2 regions of the Variovorax sp. P5_A3 genome follow, and region 2 is predicted to be linked to the other one. Evidence: riboswitches for the same ligand, from Rfam matches in the RefSeq annotation. Region 2 holds a riboswitch; the other holds the start of a gene.

Region 1 (6,523 bases), on a different contig from region 2:
CCCGGGTGACGGCCGCTTCGCACAGTGAGCACCAACGCCCGCCGTTCATGCCATCCCAAAAGGATTCGGACATGCGCGTGGTTGTACTCGGCGCCGGCTTGCTCGGTGTCACCTCGGCCTATTACCTTCAGCAACTGGGCCATGAAGTGATCGTGGTCGACCGGCATGCGACGCCGGCGGCCAAGGCGCGGGGGCGTGCCGCGCCGACCGCCGACGCGTCCGGGCTGAAGCAGCCCGGATCCACGCCTGTCCACGCCGGACGCACACAAGGACAAGGCCGGTGGACCCGCCTGCGTGTGGGGTTGCGCCGCCGCATCGCCAGGCTGGTCGATCGCGCCATCGGTGCACCGCCCCAGCGCGACCCCGTCGAGCACCTTGTTCGCCTCGCCGCCTACAGTCGCAAGAGTGCGCGCATCCTGCGCGAAGAGGCCGGCCTGCCCCAGGGCGGGCGCATCGGAGGCCTGTTGAACCTGTTCACCGACGGCGCGGCCTTCAACAATCGCCTGGCTCGCGCCCCGCACTGGTCCGAACTCGGTTGCGAGGAACAACTCTTCTCGGCCGACGACGCGATCCGCATGGAGCCCGCGCTCCAGGCCATCCGCGAAAAGCTCGCAGGCGCCACCTACTCGGTCGAGGACCCGGCCCGCGATCCTGCGCAGTTCGCGGCAAGCCTGGTCTTCCTGTGCCGCGCCGCGGGGGTGCGTTTCCTGACCAAGCACACGGTGGTGTCGCTCAAGGAGCGTGACGGCCGCATCGACCGCGTCGAATTGCTCGATCCCCACGGCCGCTCCACCACGCTGCGCGCCCAGGCCTATGTGCTGGCGCTGGGCTCGTCGAGCGTCCAGCATGCGGAGTACCTGGGCGTCGACATGCCGCTGCGCTTCGTGCGCGAGTACATCGTCACGATACCGGTCAAGGATCCCGCCCGCGCGCCGCGCGTTGCGCTGCGTGATCGCCAGGGCAAGCTGCGCATCGACCGTGTCGAGACGCCGCAAGGCGACCATCTGCGCGTCACCGCCACGGTTCGTGCCGGCCTCGACGAAGAAAGCGAACCCGATTCGGACCGCTTCAATGCAATCCTGAAGCGCGTCGAGATACTGCTCCCCGGAGCGGGCGACCTGGCGCACGCATCCCTCGCCACGGAGATGCACGCCGTGAGCAAGACGCGCCTGCCGATGATCGGCAAGACGCGCCTCCCCAACCTCTTCCTGAACACGGCACCCGGTACGCCGAGCTGGATCAATGCCCTCGGAGCGGGCAAGTCCATCGCCCGCATCGTCAGCGGCCTGCGCCCCGAACTCCAGTTCGCCTTCAGGGGCTTGTAGCTTTCAAGGCCGTCGGCGCCTACAATCGCCGCACTGCAGGAGAGCGGGTCGCGCAAGCGGCCCCACCGAAGGCGCAAACTCCCATAAACGCTCAGGTCGGCTCGCAAGACGGGCCTGTACTGCACCAACTGTCATAGCCGTCTGGAGAGCCATCACCCCATGTGAGCGTGATGCACCGAAGGAGCAAACCCGTTGCGGGCGCAACGGGTGAATCTCTCAGGTACCGAGGACAGGGGGAGCGGCAACTTGGACGTCGGTCCGGTTGCTATATCTTTTCAGCTTCCGATACCGATCCGTCCAAGCGCTGCAACCTTCGAAGGTGCTTGAAATGCGCGTGATCGTTCTTGGCGCCGGCCTGCTCGGCGTGACCTCGGCCTACTACCTCCAGCAACTCGGCCACGAAGTGACCGTCATCGACCGGCAGGCCACGCCGGCCGCCGAAACCAGCTTCGCCAACGGCGGGCAGATTTCGGTGAGCCACGCCGAACCCTGGGCCAATCCGGGGGCACCCCTCAAGGTGCTGCAATGGCTCGGCAAGGAAGATGCCCCCCTGCTCTTCCGCATTCGCGCCGACATGCGGCAATGGCTGTGGGGCCTGCAGTTCCTGTGCGAATGCACGCCGGCCCGCACCCGCCACAACATCGAGCAGATCGTTCGGCTCGGCACCTACAGCCGCGACACGTTGCAGCAACTGCGCCGCGACACCGGCATCGGCTACGAGCAGCGCACGCAGGGCATCCTGCACTTCTACACCACACAAAAAGAGTTCGACGCTGCCCTCGAGCCCGCCGAACAGATGCGCGCCCTGGGCTGCGATCGCCAGGTGATTTCGGCCGACGAGGCCGTGAAGATCGAGCCTGCGCTGGCCCACATCCGCCCGCAGCTCGCAGGGGCTACCTACACAGCCGAGGACGAATCGGGCGACGCCAATCGCTTCGCACGCGAACTCGTGAAGCTGGCAACGGCGGCCGGCGTCAAGTTCCTCATGAGCCACACCGTGACGGCGCTGCGCGAGGCTGGCGGCAGCATCGACCACGTCGAAGCCACCGACAGCGAAGGCCGCTTCCAGCGCATCCGCGGCGATGCTTTCGTGCTCGCGATGGGCTCACTCAGCCCGCTCTATGCGGCGCCGCTCGGCATCCGACTGCCCATCTATCCGGCCAAGGGCTACTCGGTCACGTTGCCTGTAAAGGACGCGTCGAAGGCGCACCAGGTCTCGTTGACCGACGATGAGTACAAGCTGGTGTTCTCGCGCTACACCTCCGAGTCGGGCGACCGGTTGCGGATTGCCGGGACGGCCGAATTCAACGGCTATGACCGCGACCTGAACCGCGTGCGCTGCGAGGCGATCGTGAGGCGCGTCGAAGAACTGTTCCCGGGCGCGGGCGATGCCGAAAACGCCCAGTTCTGGACCGGCCTTCGCCCCGCGACGCCGAGCAACGTTCCACTCATCGGCGGGACGAAACTGCCGAACCTGTTCCTGAACACCGGCCACGGCACGCTCGGATGGACGCATGCCTGCGGCTCAGGCAAGTCGATCGCCCGCATCGTGAGCGGTCTGGCGCCGGAAGTCGACTTCGCGTTCACCGGCCTGCGCGCGAACACCTCACCCGCGTTGCAGCCCGCCTGAACGGCAGGCGCTCAGTCGTTGCTGGTGAACACCGTCAAGACGCCGGTGTAACCGTAGAGGTGGCTCCGCGCGATCTCGCCGGCCGCGAAGAAGCCGACCAGCGGGACGTCGCCCAGCGCGTGACGCACGATCTGCAATTCCGCCCCCGGCGCACCGAAGTGCGGGCCGCCGCGGCCGGAGCAGCTCACGTACACGGCCCCCGCGATGCGTCGGGCCGGATGCGGCGCCGCTTCGGCTTCGCCGGCGGCCACTGCGCGGGCGGTGGCAAGCGTCTGCTCCTCCGGCTCCAGTTCCTCGCGGATCTCGGCACACACGCGCATGAGGTCGGAACGCGCGGCCTGCGCGTTGCGCCGGCAGAAACTCATGCGCATGCCGGCTTCGGCGACGTCGGCGATCGCCACGCCGCGACGCGTCGGGTCGAGACCGATGATGTGACGCACGCGAACGTCGGCGCCGAGGTCGCGCGTACGCCGCACGCCGTCGCTGCCGGCTGTGGCCAGGCCCACGAGCGTGGCCCGGACCGCGTCGACCGCCTGCTCCGGCGCGTCGAGCGATACCTGCAAGTCGTCCAGCAGCACATCGAGTGCGGGCTCGCCATCGAGTTCGAGCAGCAGGTTGCCGTCGGCCTTCGTGATCTCGCGCTCCCGGGACACCGGCTGGCAGCCTTGCGTGACACGCGACACCAGGCGCACGCCTTCGCCGAAAACCACGCCCGACAAGCCCCCGGAAAACACGCCACCCACGGCCCCATGACCCCGGATGTTGCCGTTGCCGCCGATCGCGAACTGCAGCGAACCGGCGCGCCCTGACGACAGGCCGCCAAACAGGTAGCCGGTGTCGGTGCGATCGGCCATTTCGGCGATCAGTTCGCCGAGTTCAGGCGTCCGCGGATCGGCGTGCACGAGCGCGGTGTGCGCCGCGAAGCCGCTCATTTCCGAACTGGCGAGCGGCGCCACGCCGGAGAACACGCGGTACTGGTCGCTCGGCAGTTCGCACAGCATGACGGTCAGGGCCGGCTCGTCGAAATACTCGGCGTTGTTGGCGGCCACGCCAACGCCCACGGTGCCGGACCAGTCCGTGATCTCCGGCAGTTCAGCACCAAGGTGGTCGAGGATTTCCTGCGCGTCGGCCGCGTAGTGGTCGGTGATGTAGAGCAGGCCCAACGTGGGCGCGTGGGCATAGTCGGACAGCGCCATCTGCGCCCGCAGTTGGGCGAGCACGAGCCCGGCCGCCATGCGCCACTGCGGATGGGTGGCGTGACCGGAGGGAAAGAGCTTCATGCGCGCGGCTTTCTGTCTGGGTTCGACCCGTGAGGAAATCAGCGCCCGCGCGCGCGCTTGCGCGCCGGAGCCGACGACTTGCCGGCCGCGGTGCCGCTGCGGCCGGCGGCAGGCTTCTTCCTGGCGGCAGCGGCGGCCGGCTTGCGGGTCGACTTGGCCGGTGTCGAGCCCATGGCCTTGCCCATTGCGTCCGCCATGGCCGGCACCTTCAACTGCGAGGCGTCCTGCATGGCGGAAGCGGCGATCTGCTGGAACTGCTGCGTGAGCGCGCCCCACCATTGAAGCGGGTCGACGACGCCAGCGCCATCTACCGCCGCACCACCGGGCGCCTTCGCCCGCTTCGACGTTGCAGCGGGTTGTTCATCGGTCTCGACCTCGACTTCTTCGTCCTCTTCTTCCTCTTCTTCCTCGACCTCCGGCTCGGGTTCCGGCGGCGCGGCGCGGAATGAAGGCGCGGGCGCAGATACCGGAGCGGGCGTCGGGGCAGAGGCCTGCCGCGTGAAGACGCTGGCGAGGTCTTCCATGCGGACGTTCATGCCGCGAAGCGTCGAAAGCGTCATCTTCTGGACTTCCAGCGCCTGGATGGTCGCCTTGAGCGCGTGGCCGTTCTGCTCGAGCCAGTACTGCACGGTCTTGAGTTCCTGGATGCGCTTGTCGACTTCCTCGACGCTCAGCGTCGGCGCCACCCAGCTCGACAGGCTCGGCATGCCGGGCACCGCGCTCGCACCGGCCGAAGCACTGCCGGCCGCCAGGTTCCGGAGAAAGTCGAAGCCCGGAACGAACTGGCTGAAGGCGAAGGGCTTGCTCGTGTCGCTCATGGGTGGTCTCCGGAGGTGTGTTTCTTGTCCGGGCAGCTTACTCCAAGCAGCTGGGCTTTTGGGCACGTCAATGCTTGTGTTCGCCGCCGGCGGGCGCGGCAGCACCCGCAAGCACAGGAACGTCCAGTTCCTTCGAGCTCTTCTGGCCCTTGGCATCCTCGAAAAGCAAGGTGAGCGGCACGGTGCTGTCCTTGGCCAGCGCCTTCTTCAGGTCCATCAGCATCAGGTGGTAGCCGCCCGGCTTGAGTTCGACGGTCTGCCGTGCCGGCAGGTCGAGCGCACCCGCCGCGCGCATGCGCATGGTGTCGCCCTCCATCTTCATCTCGTGCACTTCGGCCACGCCGGCCGCCGGTGTCGACGCGCCGACCAGCCGCGAGCCCGACGGCGCGGTGAGCTTCATGAAGGCGCCCGTGCCGCTCTGGCCGGGCACAGACGCGCGGATCCAGGCGTCGCGCACGTCGACCGCCGCCACGCCGGGGGCCAGGACGTCGAGGCGGGCCGCCGGGCTTTCGAGCCCCTCGGTCGAGACGCCGCTGGCCGGGATCTGCGCCCAGTCGGCGCTCCCGGTGTCGCAGGTCTGGAGCACCTTGAACCACAGCGTACCGGGCGTTGCCGGCAGCTTTCCGCGCACGACGAACTCCGCGCGCTCGCTGCCGGGCAGAGCCGTCTGCGCGGATTCGGCCGACCAGCGCACTTCGCCGGCGCTGTCGCCCGCCGCCTTCTGGACGTCGAGCTTCCAGCCCTTGCGCGCCTGCGCATCGGTGAAGGCGAAGCCCTTGGGGAGGCGCACGGTGAGGCCGGTGGTGCTCTTGGCATCCTTGCAGGCATGGCCCACGCGGAATGCGGCGTCGTAGTCGCTGCCCGCGGTGCCCCCGCCAGGCGGCAGGGTCACATGGGCCAGTGCGGCGCCGGTGCCCGACAGCAGCGCGCAGGCGGCCAGGTGCTTGAGAGTGAAGGTGGCGTTCATGAGGGTCCTTTGTCGAAAGTGGAGTCTGGGGTCGAAGCGGACTTCGGCGATGTGGGTGCGCTGCGGATTGCGCGCCTCGGGCCCTGGAGGCGCCGACGCATTGCCGGAGGAATCGACGCCGGCGCACCCGACGGGCGCCCAGCGAGATCAGCGGATGCGGGTCAGAGTTGGCGCGGAGGCCCGCGCGCCGGGAACGGCGCGGCGGGGGCCGCGGCGAGGCGCGCGGCGGGAACGGATCTGACGGAGAACGCCAGCGGCTGGACCGCTGGCAAGGCCAGGACGGGCATCGGCGGCGGCGCCCCGGTCAGCACGCACAACGGGCAATCCAGGTGGGACGCACCCATTTCCTGCACACCGTCGTCCGTCTGGACGATGACCTTGATGGCCCCGGCGGCGGAACAGACCAGTTCCACGGCCCGCGGATGCACCACCGGCGAAGCCACCGCCACGCCGAGCGACAGCACGAACCACATCAGCACGAAGCTGACGAGTCGGTGGGCGCG
Region 2 (10,298 bases):
GCGTGAGGTCCATGAGGTTGTCGACGACCAGGCGGTAGTCGCACGCCACGCGGATCATCTTGCCGTCGCCGGCCCATTCGGGGTCGTCGTTCCAGTGCATGTCGGGCACCAGCGCGGGATCGGCCTTGGCCGGATCGCCCGGCCAGACCCAGACGAAGCGATGCTTCTCGACGACGGGATACGAACGCACGCAGGCCGAGGGATTCAGCGTCTCCTGGCTCGGCATGAAGGTGCAGCGACCCTGGCTGTTGTAGACGAGGCCGTGATAGCCGCAGACGAGTTCATCGCCTTCGAGCCGACCGAGCGACAAGGGCATCAACCTGTGCCAGCAGGCATCCTCCAGTGCCGCGACCTGGCCGTCGGTGCGCCGATACAGCACCAGTTTCTGGTTGCAGATCGTGCGTGCCAAAAGTGCGTGCTTGACTTCGACGTCGTACGCCGCGGCGTACCAGGCGTTCAGCGGAAACGGGCTCGTGGAGGCTTTCATGGATACTGACTGTATACATCGAACGCCTAAAATCCAGTCTTTTCGCCATTTTTCAGGGTAAACACCAGTCTCAATGTATCCACAACGGGCATGCCCTGAACGGATACGATCGACCGTTCTTTTCCAGATTCGACGGAGCACCCCATGTCCCAGCACGCCGCCCTGCCTGCCCGCTACGACCACGTCGGCAGCTTCCTGCGCCCCAAATACCTGCTCGAAGCGCGCGAGCAGAAAGCCAAGGGCGAGATCACGCCCGAACAACTTCGCAAGGTCGAAGACAAGGCCATCACCGAGATCGTCAAGTTCCAGGAAGACGTCGGCCTGAAGAGCATCACCGACGGCGAATTCCGCCGCACCTACTTCCACATCGACTTCCTCGAGCAGCTCGGCGGCGTCAAGACCGACATCCCGGTCACCATCCGCAAGCCCGATGGCACGGAGGAGCTCGCACCGCCCGTCATGCGCGTCATCGACAAGGTGCGCCACGCCAAGAACATCCAGCTGGCGGACTTCCAGTACCTCAAGAGCCAGGTGTCGGCCGGCAACACGCCCAAGGTCACCATCCCCTCGCCCACGATGCTGCACTTCCGCGGCGGCCGCGCCGGCATCAGCAAGGAGGCCTACCCCGAGCTCGACCCCACCTTCTACGACGACGTCGCCAAGGCCTACGGCGACGAACTTCGCTCGCTGGCCGAAGCCGGTTGCACCTACGTGCAGATGGACGACACCAACCTCGCCTACCTCTGCGATGAGCGGATGCGCGAAGCCGCCCGCCAGCGCGGCGACGACCCGAACGAACTGCCGCACCGCTACGCCGCCTTCATCAACAAGGTGGTCGCGCAGAAGCCGGCCGGCATGACGCTCGCGATGCACCTGTGCCGCGGCAATTTCAAGAGCACCCACGCGGCAGCCGGCAACTACGAGCCCGTGGCCGAAGCGCTGCTCAAGGAGATGGACCTCGACGCCTACTTCCTCGAATACGACGATGCCCGCTCCGGCGATTTCCGCCCGCTGCGCTTCCTGCCCAAGGGCAAGACCGTGGTGCTGGGCCTGGTGACCACCAAGTTCGGCGAGATGGAAGACAAGGACGAGCTCAAGAGCCGCATCGAGGCCGCCGCCAAGTACGTGTCGCTCGACCAGCTCGCGCTGTCGCCGCAGTGCGGCTTCTCGAGCACGGTGCATGGCAACAACATCGCCGTGGAGGCGCAACGCGCCAAGCTGCGCCTGGTCGTGGAAACCGCGCAGGAAGTCTGGGGTAGCTGAGCTGCCGGGGGCAACACCTGCGGCCCGGCGAAGCCGGTTCCGCGGTGTTTCACAAAGGACTGGCCTTTTGAGGCCGTTTGTTTTGGGGCTCCGGTGAAGTAGGCTTCGCCACATGAAGCTTTTCACTGGTCCCCTCAGCATGTTCGGCGCCAAGGCGCAGATCGCGTTGCTCGAAAAAGAGCTCGCGTTCGAATGCGTCATGGTGCCCTTCGACCGCGACGACAACTACGAGCCCAGGCAACCCGAGGTTCTGCGCGTCAATCCGAAGCGGCAGGTGCCGGTGCTGATCGACGGCGAGGTCGAGCTGTTCGATTCGACGCAGATCTTCGAATACCTCGAAGACCGCGCCCCCCTTCCCCCGCTCTGGCCCGCCGATGTCGCCGCGAGGGCGCGGGCCCGGCAGTTGGAACTCAAGTCGGACGAGGTGTATTTCCCCCACGTGGTGAAGCTCTTCGGCCTTCAGCACGACATGCAAAGCCCTGCGGCGGTGGCGGCCTGCGGTGCCTGCGCCCGATTTCACGGGGAACTGGATCAGCTGCTGGCCGACCGCGACTATCTCGCGGGCACCTATTCCTACGCCGACATCGCCTTCTACATGGCGCATGTGTTCGCCGACCGCAAGGGCGCGGGCATGACCGAGGCCACCCCACGGCTGGTGAAATGGCGCGATCGCGTCGGTGCACGGCCTGCCGTGCGCGAAGTGGTCGGCGCAATGATGGGCTTCCTTGCCTCGGAGGGCCGCCCGGTGCCTGCCTTCCTGCAGCACCTCCGCACGTGAACCGGCTCGACGACCTGCTCGACGAGCTGCTGGACTGGCTGCCTTCGCCGTCGCAGCATTTGCTGGTCGTCACCTTCGCGCTGCTGGTCTACGTACTGACGACGCGCGCACGGCGCGAACAGCGCGCGCCCAGCACGGCGATCGCATGGGTCATGGGCCTCGTGCTGGTGCCCTACATCATCCTCCCGATGTACCTGCTGTTCGGGCAGCGCAAATTGCGGCCGTCGGGCTCGCCCCGCCCGCCGCGGTCCGCACCGGCCGGCCACTGGGCTGCCGATCTGATCGAGAGCTTCGGCCTCGCCTCGCCGGGTCGCTGTGCCCCGCGCTTTCATTCCGATGGCGGTGCCGCGCGCGATGCCTTGTTCGAGGTGATCGAGGGCGCGCGTGAGCGCCTCGACGTGTGCACGTTCATCATCGGCGACGACGCGCTCGGCCACGACGTGATCAACCGGCTGTCGCGCCGAGCTCGCGAAGGCATCATGGTGCGCGTGCTGCTAGATGGCTTCGGCGCGCTGTCGCTGCCGCGCTCGCACTTCGACGCGCTGCGCGAAGCAGGGGCCGAGGTCGCCGTGTTCCGCCCCATCTTCAGCCTGCGCCGAACCGGCCCGCGCAACCTGCGCAACCACCGCAAGCTCACCATCGCGGACGACAGCCGGCTCTGGTCGGGCGGCCGCAATCTCGCGGGCGAATACTTCACGGGCAACGACAATCATCCGACGCCATGGCGCGACCTGTCCTTCGACCTCCAGGGCAGCGTGGCCGCCGCGGCGGCGCGGCAGTTCGACCACGACTGGACATCGGTGCGCAAACGCAAACCGCGCGCGATCTCGGCGGAAGACGACCCGTCCGCCGACGGCCAGGCGCAGTTCCTGCCCAGCGGTCCCGACCAGACGGAAGACACGGCGCACGCGCTGCTGATCGACGCCTGCTTTCGCGCCGAGCATCGCGTACTGGCGATCACCCCCTACTTCGTACCCGGCGACGGCTTGCGCGACGCCCTGCGCCTTGCCGCGCGGCGCGGCGTGCAGGTCACCATCGCGATGCCCGCGCAGTCGAACCACCGGCTGGCCGACTTCGTGCGCGCCCGCGCCATGCGCGACCTCGCGCGAGCCGGCGTCATCTTCCGGATGCTGCCCTTCATGGCGCATGCGAAGGCGGTCGTCGTCGACGACAACCTGGCGCTCTGCGGCTCCATCAATCTCGACATGCGCAGCCTGCTGCTGAATCACGAGGCGGCGGTGGTGTTCTACGGCCACGACGAGGTCGAATGGCTGGCCCAGTGGATCGAGACCACGTCCTCCGCCGGCGAGTCCTATCGTGCGCGCCGGCCGGGGCTGATGCGTGATGTGGCCGAAGGGCTGCTGCTCACGATCGCTTTCCAGCTCTAGCCTTGTTGGTGTAGCTCGCGTTGCCCAGGCCGGTGCCGATGGTCAGCACGGCCCAGCGCTTCACGTCCTGCATGAACGGCAGCTCGCTCAGGCCCTGGACGACTGCGTCGTTGTGCATCAGAGCCTCGGTGGTCTCGCCGTCGATGACAGGGATCCTCTTGCAGAGCTCGCTGGGCAGATGGAAGTTGTCGCTCTCCCAGTCGCCAGGGAGGTTCTGTGCGCCGCGCGAGATCGAGCCGTCCTTGCGGATCAGCCCCGGGCAGCCGATGCCGATGAAGGGCGCGAGCCTGATGCCCTTCTTCCTGCAATAGCGGATCTGCGATTCGAGCATTTCCGCCAGACGGTCGATCAGCACCTTGCGATTGGGTCCGTCATCCGCGTGGCGCCACTTTTCGCGCCGGAGCACCTTGGCCCGCGACAGATCCCTGGCGCGGTTCCTCCGCGTCTTGACTATGCCGCAGCGCACATTGGTGCCGCCGATGTCCAGCGCGAGGATCGCGTCGTACTTCTTGAGCATGGCCCGCGGCGTGAGGTGCACCCAGCCCAGCAGGCCGCCGTCGTCCGTCTCGTGGCCGATGCGCCCGAGTTGCACCGACACCTTCATTTCCTGAAGGATCGCCGCCGCCTGCAGGATCGCGCGCTCGCCGACGTCGCTCTCCGGAAAGCCGCCGCCGATCACGATCCGCTCGACGCCTTGCCACGAAGGCTGGCGCATGAAGCGCTCGATCACCCAGGCCAGTTCCCTGGCGAACTCCTCGATCACGCCGTGGAGCACATCGGCCGCCTCCGAAGCCTTCGCCTGGCCGAGCGCCTCGTCGAGCGTGCGCTTGCTCAGGTCCTTGGAATGGCGTCCGCCAAGCGGGTCCTTGCCCTTGCGACGGCGCCGTTGGCGCCATCGTTCCAGCAATTCGCGGAACGCGGTCTGGCTGGCCTGGTCCCCGATGAAGCCATCCTTGTCCCGCAACTGAAGGCTGTAGCCCTCGACGATGACGGAGGCCAGTTCGCGAGCGCCGTGGACGTCGGGAAGCGGAAGCAAGTCTCGTTCGGAAGGCATCAGATCTTTCATGAAGCCGTCAATCGGCGGTGGTCTCCAGGATCAGGCGAGCCGTTTCCTCCGGCGCGTCCCAATGGGGAAAATGGCCGCACCGCTCGAACCAGTGCAGGCGGGCATCCGGAAACAGCTTCTGCGCGCGCGCCGCCTGCCGGGGAAAGCACACCCGGTCGAGCCGGCCCCAGCCGATCACCATCGGCTTGGACAGGCTCCCGATCGCCAGTCCTTCCTGTGGCAAGCCGCTCACCATATCGCGCAGCATCACGCTGAAGGACGCCGACGAAGCGTAGCTCCGCATCTCTTCCAGCACCAGTGCCGGTGACAACCTGGCGGCTTGTGCCGACAGCTGCGTCAGGAGCAGCGCACGCGACCAGTCATGGCATGCGATCGCCGGCATCGCAAACTGCAGAGCGCGAACCACCCGCATCGAGAAGCAGATCGAACTCTGGTACGCATAGCGCTCCCATCCAGCCCAGAAGCCACCCGGCCCCAGTGAGATGACCGAGCCCAGCACCCCGCCCCGTCGCGCCAGTTCGAGCACCAGGCGAGCGCCCAATGAACTGCCGACCGCATCGGTTCCCACCAGATCGTGCTCCCACAGGAACTGGGCGACCGCGCTGGCGAGCGTGCGCACCGACACCTCCCCTGCGAGCGGGGGACTCTTGCCGAAACCCGGCAGGTCGATCGCGACCACGGCACGCTCGGCGGCAAGCGGATTCAGCACGGTCTGCCATGAGCGCCAACTGCTGCCGAGGCCGTGAATGAGCAACAGAGGCTTCCCTTCACCGCGTCGGACATAGTTGATCTGCACGTGTTCAGTTTGCATTCACACAGTGCGCCGACACATCAGCCTGCCGCACGAGCCGCTGTAGGAGAACGAGCCCCTCGCCACCACCACCACCACCGATACACTGGACCGATGCTTTCACTGCGCCACCCCTGGCTCGTCACCTGCCGGGGCCTGCTCTGCCTGGGGCTGCTCTGCGCCGTCGCGTTCGCCCACGCGCAGGAACAGGGATTGCGCATCGGTTCCAAGCGCTTCACCGAGTCGTACATCCTGGCGGAGGTCCTGGCCCAGACCGCCGCGCCCGAAATGCCGACACCGCCCGTGGTCCGGCAAGGGCTCGGCAACACCGCGATCGTCTACGAGGCCCTGCGCTCCGGGAGCATCGATCTCTATGCCGAGTACACCGGCACGATCGCGCTGGAGATCCTGAAGGGCTCCCAGTCGATGTCGCGCGAAGCGATGAACGCGGCCCTCGCGCCGCTGGGGCTGGGTGTCGCGATTCCGCTGGGCTTCAACGACGGCTATGCGCTCGCCATGCGAGCGGCCGATGCGGACCGGCTCGGCATTCGCACGCTGAGCGACCTGGCAAGCCATCCTGACCTCAAGCTCGGCCTGTCGAATGAGTTCATCGGCCGCGCGGACGGGTGGCAGGGTCTCGCTGCGCGCTACGGATTCAAGCAGACGCCCACCGGCCTCGACCACGGACTCGCGTACGAAGCGATCGGCGCCAGGCAGATCGACGTGATCGACATCTACACCACCGACGCCAAGATCGATCACCTGGGCCTGCGCGTCCTGCAGGACGACCGCGGCTACTTCCCGCGCTATGACGCCGTGGTGCTGTATCGGCTCGACGTGCCCACGCGCTGGCCGACAGCATGGGCGGCGCTGCAGAAGCTCGAAGGCCGCATCGACGAACGCGCCATGATCGCGATGAATGCGCGTGCGGAACTGCAAGGCGTCGCCTTCGACGTGGTCGCCCGCGACTTCCTCGCACAAGGCCACGCCGCCCCTGCGGATGCGGCTTCGCGCGGCTTCGTCGCCAAGCTGTTCGGCCCCGACCTGGGCCGGCTCACGCGGCAGCACCTGATGCTCGTCCTGGTCTCGGTCGGGGTGGCGATCCTCATCGCGGTGCCAGTCGGGATCCTCGTGTTTCCGCACTTGCGGGCGCGCGCGCTGGTCCTGGGTCTCACGGGGCTCTTGCAGACCATCCCCTCGCTGGCGCTGCTCGCGGTGCTGATCTCGCTGATCGGGGCGATCGGCACGCTGCCTGCGCTGGTCGCGCTCACGCTCTATGCATTGCTGCCCATCATGCGCAACACGGTCACCGGCTTGACCGAGGTTCCCGCAGGACTGCGACAGGCAGCCACCGCGCTCGGCATGACGGGCGGGCAGAGCCTGCGCGCGGTGCTATTGCCGCTGGCGCTGCCCACCTTGCTGGCCGGCGTGCGAACGGCGACCACCATCGCCATCGGCACCGCAACCATCGCGGCCTTCGTCGGAGCGGGCGGCTTCGGCGAACGCATCGTGACCGGGCTCGCACTCAACGACCGCGAACTGCTGATGGCCGGCGCGGTCCCCGCCGCCGTGCTGGCGCTGCTGAGCGAGGCCCTGTTCGAGACCATCGAATACCTGATGCGCCGGCGCACGCAAACCTGAATCCGTCCAACCGGAGGATCTCTCGCCCAATCCCTTACACTCGGCCGGTCAGGAGAGAGCCCCGCGACAGCGGTGCCGCCGAAGGCGCAGGTCCCCTCATCACAAGGGCCCGAACGCTCAGGCAAAAGGACTGACGAGGCGCTCTTTCACACGGGGCGTTTCCTTGCTGGAGAGAGGCGGCCCGTCACTACGTCGGAGGGCCGTCCACCGAAGGAGCAAACCCCGATCGTGGGGCGAATCTCTCAGGTAAAGCGGACAGCAGGGGTGGCCCATGGCTCCGGTCATGGATCTGGACTGCCCCTTTGGAGAGTGCCTTGGCCTCCGCATCGACCAACGATCTTCTGAAGACACCGCTTCACACCCTGCACGTGGAGCTTGGCGCCCGCATGGTTCCCTTCGCGGGCTACTCGATGCCGGTGCAATACCCCGCCGGCCTGATGGCCGAGCACAAGCACACGCGCGAGGCCGCCGGCCTGTTCGACATATCCCACATGGGCCAGCTGCGCCTGGTCGGTCCCGACGCCGCGGCGGCCTTCGAGACCCTCATGCCGGTCGACGTGATCGGACTGGCGCCGGGCAAGCAGCGCTACGGCCTGCTGCTCAATGACGAGGGCGGCATCCTCGACGACCTGATGTTCTTCAACGAAGGCCACGACTCGCTGTTCGTGATCGTGAACGGCGCGTGCAAGGCGGCTGACATTGCGCACATCACGGCGAAGATCGGCCAGCGTTGCCAGGTCCTGCCGATGCCCGACCATGCCCTGCTGGCGCTGCAGGGGCCGCAGGCTGCGGCGACGCTGGCGCGTCTGTCGCCCGGCGTCGAGCGTTTCGTCTTCATGACCGGCGGCGCGGTCCAGATCGGCGGCCTGCCGGCCTTCGTCACACGCAGCGGCTACACGGGCGAAGACGGCTTCGAGATCTCGGTCGCGGCCAAGGATGCCGAAGCCCTGGCCCGCCTGCTGCTCGCACAACCTGAGGTCAAGCCCATCGGCTTGGGCGCGCGCAATTCGCTGCGGCTCGAAGCTGGACTCTGTCTCTACGGCAACGACATCGACGAGACCACGACGCCGGTCGAGGCTTCGCTCGGCTGGGCGATGCAGAAAGTGCGGCGCACCGGAGGCGCGCGCGAAGGCGGTTTTCCGGGTGCGGACAAGATCCTCGCCCAACTCACGGCCGCCAGCGGCACGGCAGGCCATCTCGACCACGAGACGCTGAAACGCAAGCGCGTCGGCCTGGTGGCGCTGGAGCGCGTTCCGGTGCGCGATGGCACGCTCCTTGAATCATTCGAAGGCCTTGCCATCGGCCAAGTGACCAGCGGCTTGCTCGGTCCGACGGTCGATCGGCCGGTGGCGATGGGGTACGTCGCGCTGGCCTATGCGGAGCCCGGCACGCGCATCCAGGGGATCGTTCGTGGCAAGCCTGTGCTCATGGAAGTGAGCACCATGCCTTTCGTCCCCGCCCGGTACTTCCGCGGCTGATTCCCCACTGACATTCTTTTTCCCCAAGGAGCTTCTTTCATGACGATCAAGTACACCAAGGACCACGAGTGGGTCAAAGAGGACGACGCAACCCTCGTGACCGTGGGCATCACGGTACATGCGCAGGACGCGCTGGGCGACGTGGTGTTCGTCGACCTGCCGGAAGTCGGCAAGACCTTCAACCAGGGCGAAGTCGCGGGCGTGGTCGAGTCGGTCAAGGCCGCAGCCGACGTGTACATGCCCGTCTCGGGCGAGATCACCGAAGTCAACGAGGCGCTACGCGCCGATCCGTCGCTCGCCAACAGCGCGCCGATGGACGCCGGCTGGTTCTTCAAGGTCCGGATCAGCGATGCGACCCAACTCGAAGCATTGCTGGACGAAACGGCCTACACGAAGTTCTCGGAAGAGAACTGATCCCTCACCGCCCCTCCTGCCTGACCCACCCATCACCTCCATGTCGACGCCCGTCCTGCCAACCCTCCCCTCGCTCGGCGAACTCGAGAACGCCGAGGAATTCATCGCTCGCCACATCGGCATCGAAGCCGGAGACGAGACGCGCATGCTGGCCGCCATCGGCTCGACGACGCGCGCCGAGCTGATCGACGGCATCGTGCCGCCGGCCATCCGCCGCAGCCGTCCGATGCGCCTGCCGGCGCCGGTGACGGAAGCCGACGCGCTGGCCGAACTCAAGGCCATCGCGGCGAAGAACAAGGTGGCGCGCAGCTTCATCGGCCAGGGCTACCACGGGACGCACACGCCCGGCGTGATCCTGCGCAACGTGCTGGAGAACCCCGCCTGGTACACGGCCTACACGCCCTACCAGGCCGAGATCTCGCAGGGCCGCATGGAGGCGCTGGTCAATTTCCAGACGATGGTCTGCGACCTGACCGGCATGGCCATCGCCAATGCGTCGATGCTCGACGAAGCCACGGCCGCCGCCGAGGCGATGACGCTGGCCAAGCGCAGCGTCAAGAGCAAGAGCAACGTCTTCCTGGTGTCGGGCGACTGCCATCCGCAGACCATCGAGGTCATCAAGACACGTGCCGCGCCGCTGGGCATCGAGGTCAAGGTCAGCACCGTGTCCGAGACCCTGCCGCACCTCATGGCGAGCAGCGAATTCTTCGGCGTGCTGGCGCAATACCCCGCCACCACCGGGCATGTGCACGACCTGCGTCCGCTCGCGGGCCACGCGCACCAGTTCGGCGCCGCCTTCTGCGTGGCGGCCGACCTGCTCGCGCTGACGCTCCTGGCGCCTCCCGGCGAATGGGACGCGGACATCGTCTGCGGCACCACCCAGCGCTTCGGCATGCCCATGTGCAACGGCGGCCCGCACGCGGCCTACCTGGCCTGCCGCGACGAGTACAAGCGCTCGCTGCCCGGCCGGATCGTCGGGGTGAGCGTCGACAC

The links. Region 2 has a riboswitch for glycine ahead of gcvT (glycine cleavage system aminomethyltransferase GcvT). Riboswitches for the same ligand answer to the same signal wherever they lie in the genome.
Region 1: linked by a shared signal. The riboswitch ahead of AC1D3B_RS16090 (D-amino acid dehydrogenase) and the one ahead of gcvT (glycine cleavage system aminomethyltransferase GcvT) in region 2 are both predicted to bind glycine.

What each region holds. Positions count from the first base shown of each region.
Region 1 is NZ_JBFUKW010000009.1:64,370-70,892, forward strand. It holds gene AC1D3B_RS16085 (FAD-dependent oxidoreductase) at 72-1,325, shown strand; glycine riboswitch at 1,352-1,447, shown strand; glycine riboswitch at 1,457-1,568, shown strand; gene AC1D3B_RS16090 (D-amino acid dehydrogenase) at 1,654-2,955, shown strand; gene AC1D3B_RS16095 (FIST signal transduction protein) at 2,967-4,235, opposite strand; gene AC1D3B_RS16100 (PhaM family polyhydroxyalkanoate granule multifunctional regulatory protein) at 4,274-5,053, opposite strand; gene AC1D3B_RS16105 (copper chaperone PCu(A)C domain-containing protein) at 5,121-6,020, opposite strand; gene AC1D3B_RS16110 (DUF2946 family protein) at 6,182-6,523, opposite strand, start outside.
Region 2 is NZ_JBFUKW010000019.1:78,485-88,782, reverse strand. It holds gene AC1D3B_RS25025 (aromatic ring-hydroxylating dioxygenase subunit alpha) at 1-487, opposite strand, end outside; gene AC1D3B_RS25020 (5-methyltetrahydropteroyltriglutamate--homocysteine S-methyltransferase) at 632-1,750, shown strand; gene AC1D3B_RS25015 (glutathione S-transferase family protein) at 1,863-2,528, shown strand; gene AC1D3B_RS25010 (phospholipase D-like domain-containing protein) at 2,525-3,916, shown strand; gene AC1D3B_RS25005 (ROK family protein) at 3,894-4,970, opposite strand; gene AC1D3B_RS25000 (alpha/beta fold hydrolase) at 4,990-5,793, opposite strand; gene AC1D3B_RS24995 (ABC transporter permease/substrate-binding protein) at 5,887-7,413, shown strand; glycine riboswitch at 7,453-7,556, shown strand; glycine riboswitch at 7,570-7,682, shown strand; gene gcvT (glycine cleavage system aminomethyltransferase GcvT) at 7,728-8,891, shown strand; gene gcvH (glycine cleavage system protein GcvH) at 8,931-9,305, shown strand; gene gcvP (aminomethyl-transferring glycine dehydrogenase) at 9,346-10,298, shown strand, end outside.